Regions from separate parts of the Marinobacter sp. KM021 genome, predicted to be linked through region 2. Evidence: predicted binding sites of a transcription regulator. Region 2 holds the regulator's gene; the other holds the start of a gene.
What was found. The regulator FliA, encoded in region 2, starts transcription of late flagellar genes. The targets are predictions, from matches to a motif close to CTAAAGTTTNNNNNNNNNNNGCCGNTAA.

Region 1 (2,400 bases), 1.1 Mb from region 2:
GAAAGCGTCACCGCCCACCTGGACCTGCTCAGCACGGTTTACTGAGAAGTCCCGCTCCATTCAGCCCGAGAAATCCATACCCGGGCCGTTCGCCTGCTGTAACTCCGGCCGCTCGCCCTGCCGTTGCAAGCGAATGGTGGTACGGCGATTATCCGCATGCCGGCGGGAAACCGGGAACTGGTCACCGTGCCCACGCACAATCAGAAGGTCATCATCGATACCGCGGGATCGCAGATAGTCCGCCACCACATTCGCCCGCTCTTCGGACAGCGCCCGGTTATCGATGCGGCTGCCAACACTGTCTGAATGGCCGTCCACAAATATCCGCTCAACGGTGGAATCCGCCATTACGTAGGTCACGATGTTATCCAGCAGCTGCCTGTCGGTATCAGACAGGCTGGTACTGCCGCTGACAAACGGCACTCGGGAACGACGAATCTGGTCGTAGTTCACCGGCAGCAGGCTGGATACGCACTCCCGGTAGCCCGAGTACGGGCCTGAGAAATTAACGTTGGAAAGTTGAACCCGCACGGGCCGGTCATCATAACGGGCGGCTCGTGTGACGGTCGGGCGCATCCCCTGCAACAAACCCTGAGTCATCAGGGTTGCCTCACGACTGCTGACCGTGACCGCCCTGGGCTGGTCAGAGACCGTTACCGAGCCGATGGCCCGGGGCGCCACGCCAGGACGCCAGGCTGGCGCTTCCACCACTAGCTGGCCGCGACCGGGGCGCATCACCGGTATGTCGGATTCCAGATAGAAACTCAACGCTTCGCCGGCCCGATGGCGGAAAACCGCCCTGCCGTATCCCGGTACCTCGTGTACCAGAGAACACTCAAACACGGATTCCGACAGGTACCACTGGCTGTTCTCAATGCCGGCACCGTAGCTTGTCGCCAAAACAGGCGTAGCCGCCACTGCAAACAAAGCCGACGCGCCTGCAGCTGCCAGCTTTTGATGAAGTATATGGCGAAGCGAATAAGTCATTGTGAGAGCGCCTCGAAAACCGGGTCTGTTTTCAACATGACTGTTTAACGGCGATCAAAATGATTACTTGAGCCACAAAGGGACTGGAATAGCAAAAACATTCCCATCCGCCTTCTGATATAATCCGCAAAATTTTTTGGCTGCTTTGCGGATACCATCATGACCAGAACACTCACCATCACCCGACCCGACGACTGGCACCTGCACGTGCGCGACGGTGCTGTGCTGAACAGCGTGGTGCCGGCCACGGCCGCCTGCTTTGGCCGGGCAATCATCATGCCGAATCTGGTGCCACCGGTAACCGATGCGGCCGCCGCCATGGCTTATCGTGAGCGTATTCGGGCAGCTGCCGGCAGCACCGGCTTTGAACCGCTGATGACACTGTACCTGACGGAAAGTATGACCCCCGAAACCATTCGGGAAGCCAAGGCCGCCGGTGTTGTCGCTGCCAAACTCTACCCCGCGGGCGCCACCACCAATTCCGAGTCCGGCGTTACCGATATCCGCAATATTTACCCGGTTCTTGAAGCCATGGCTGAGTGCGGCATGCTGCTTTTGGTTCACGGCGAAGTGACGGACGCCGACATTGATATCTTCGACCGGGAAAAAGTGTTTCTTGATCGGGTCCTGAGCCCAACCATCGAGGCCTTCCCGACCCTGAAAGTGGTGCTGGAGCACATCACCACGGCGGATTCCGCCGAGTTTGTGCGCGACCATACCGGCGGCAACCTGGCCGCCACCGTGACGCCACAGCACCTGATGTACAACCGGAATCATATGCTGGTGGGCGGTATCCGCCCCCACCTGTATTGCCTGCCGATCCTGAAACGGAACAAGCATCAGCTGGCGCTGCGCGAAGCGGTTGCCAGCGGCGATCCTCGGTTCTTCCTAGGCACAGATTCCGCACCCCACGCCCGCGACAAAAAGGAAGCCGCCTGCGGCTGCGCCGGTTGCTACTCTGCCTACGGTGCCATTGGCCTGTACGCAGACGTCTTTGAGGAACTCGGCATTCTCGACAAACTGGAAGCCTTTGCCAGTTTCAACGGCGCCGACTTTTATGGCCTGCCACGAAACACCGATGCCATTACCCTGGTACGTGAGCCCTGGACCATGCCAGAGCAACTGCCGTTGGCCGACGGTAACATCGTACCCTTGAAGGCCGGTGAAACCGTTCACTGGCGCATGGCGTAACTCATTATTCATTCATAACACGAACATCGGAGTTCGAGTGTCAGAAGAAAACAAGCCGCCACATCCTATGTCCCAACGCTTCCGTGGCTTCCTGCCGGTGGTTGTCGATGTTGAAACCGCCGGTTTCAATCCGGAGCGAGACGCCCTGCTCGAAATTGCCGCCGTCATACTGACCATGGACGACGATGGCTTGCTGCGCCGGGGGGAAACCCACGTGCAGCA
Region 2 (2,400 bases):
CGGCACTGCGGGCGTCTATCTGAAAATTTCGGATAGCCTCGTGCAGGCTCCGGGTCAACCGCCCCACTTCCCGATAGAGGCTCTGGTCGCGAACTTCACTAAGCTCGTTGATCACCGACATCGCACGGGCGTAATCGCCGGAACTGATGCATTCGGCCAGTTCGGAGCTTTGCTGCTGGAGCTTTTCGGTTACCTCCGGGTCGAGGCCCTGATGGTTCTCGTTCTTGTCAGTCATGACAGCCATCCGACCTCTGGTTACTGGATTCGCTCGAAGATCTTCTCAATCTTTTCCTTGAGAACGGCAGCGGTAAACGGTTTGACGACGTACCCGTTAACGCCGGCCTGCGCCGCCGCCACAATCTGGTCACGCTTGGCCTCCGCGGTTACCATCAGCACCGGCAGGTTCTTCAGGTTCTCGTCTGCCCGCACCGCCTTGAGCAGATCAAAACCCGACATGCCAGGCATGTTCCAGTCGGTCACCAGGAAGTCGTACTTGCCGCTCCTGAGCATGGGCAATGCAGTGTTGCCATCGTCCGCTTCATCCGTATTGGTGAAGCCAAGATCGCGCAGCAGATTCTTGATGATTCGCCGCATTGTGGAAAAGTCATCCACAATGAGAATTTTCATGTTTTTGTCCAATGGGACCTCCAGTCAGTAACACCCGGATTTCATTAAGCCTTTTGAAAGTCTAGCAGGCCGCTGCTTTAACCGCTTATTGTGTGGTGTTTGGCCGCGTTGTAAAGCGCCGGTTACCAAAATCTACACAGTTACGCGCCGCGCGGTCAGCGCCGGCCCGGTTTATTCTGGCTCGTCTTCCCGCCAATCGGACAACCGCCCCCTGAGACGAAGGGCCGCCTGGCTATGAATCTGGCTGACCCGGCTCTCGCTGACGCCCAGCACCGCGCCGATTTCCTTCAGGTTGAGCTCTTCCTGGTAGTAGAGGCTCAACACCAGCTTTTCTCGCTCAGGAAGCTCTTCGATTGCCTCTGCCAGGCTTTTCTGGAATGCATTTGATGCAATGCCATCCAGGGGATTATCGCTGGCCTCTGTTTCTTCTATCGGCAGCTCTCCGGATTCATTGAGCTCATCAAGGCTAAAAAGTCGGCCACTGTTGGCGTCTGCCAGGGACGCATGATATTCCGACAGGTCAATGCCCAGCTCTTCGGCAACATCGACATCCTGGGCCTCGCGCCCGGTGCGGTCTTCAACCGTTTTGATGGCTGCCGCGATACGGCGGGCATTGCGGTGAACGGAGCGGGGAACCCAGTCGCCCTTGCGGATTTCATCCACCATGGCACCGCGGATACGAATGCCTGCGTAGGTTTCAAAGGTGGCACCCTTGCCGGTGGAATAGCGTTGTGCAGCTTCCAGCAGGCCAATCATGCCGGCCTGCATGAGGTCTTCAAGCTGAACCGAGGCCGGCAAACGGGCCATCAGATGAAGGGCGATTTTCTTGACCAGCGGCGCATGCTCCTCAATCAGCTGAGAGGGGCCTTTTGCGCCAGCCTGATGGTAGATTCCCAGGTTTTTCGCCAATGTCATGTATCCGGTTTTCTTATAGGACTGGATTCAGATCAGACTTCGACGAGCCGCTCCACGAAAAACTCCAGATGCCCTCTTGGCGATGATGGCAGCGGCCAGCTGTCCACTTTCTCTGCCAGGGCACGGATCGCCAGCGACGCCTTAGCCCGTGGATAGGCATCCAGAACGGCCCGCTGCCGCTGAACGGCTTTTTTGACGGCTTCGTCGTAAGGCACGATACCTACATATTGTAGTGCTACATCAAGGAAACGCTCGGTGACACGGGTCAGTTTTTCATACAGATGCCGGCCTTCCTGCTCATTTCGCACCTGATTCGCCAGAATACGGAAACGGTTGGTGCCGTAGTCGCGATTCATCAGTTTGATCAGGGCATAGGCATCGGTAATGGAGGTAGGCTCATCGCACACCACCAGCAGCAATTCCTGGGAGGCCCGCAGGAAACTGACGACCGACTCGGAAATACCGGCTGCTGTGTCAACAATCAGCACATCAATCTGGTCACCCAGCTCGCTGAAGGCGTTGATCAGCCCTGCATGTTCCATCGGGCTCAACTGGGTCATACGCTGGGTGCCGGACGATGCGGGGACAATCTTGATACCACCCGGGCCGTTGACCAGAACGTCCTTGAGGTCGCACTCGCCACTGAGCACATCCTGCAGATTGCGATTGGCGGTAATGCCCAACAGCACGTCGATATTGGCAAGGCCAAGGTCTGCATCCAGCAACACCACCCGCCGGCCTTTCTGGGCCAGCGCGATACCGAGGTTGACGGACACATTACTCTTGCCGACACCGCCCTTGCCGCCGGTAACCGCAATCACCTGAACCGGATGTGGTCTGCTCATACTGTTATCAGTC

Region 1: RVM24_RS08325 (flagellar protein MotY) is a predicted target of FliA. The motif match lies at 1,032-1,059, and genes of this name have one in related genera.

The regions. Positions count from the first base shown of each region.
Region 1 covers NZ_CP136129.1:1,763,448-1,765,847, forward strand. The annotation lists gene RVM24_RS08320 (histone deacetylase family protein) at 1-45, shown strand, start outside; gene RVM24_RS08325 (flagellar protein MotY) at 61-987, opposite strand; gene pyrC (dihydroorotase) at 1,147-2,178, shown strand; gene rnt (ribonuclease T) at 2,216-2,400, shown strand, end outside.
Region 2 covers NZ_CP136129.1:651,784-654,183, reverse strand. The annotation lists gene RVM24_RS03115 (protein phosphatase CheZ) at 1-235, opposite strand, end outside; gene cheY (chemotaxis response regulator CheY) at 256-639, opposite strand; gene RVM24_RS03105 (RNA polymerase sigma factor FliA) at 799-1,542, opposite strand; gene RVM24_RS03100 (MinD/ParA family protein) at 1,575-2,387, opposite strand.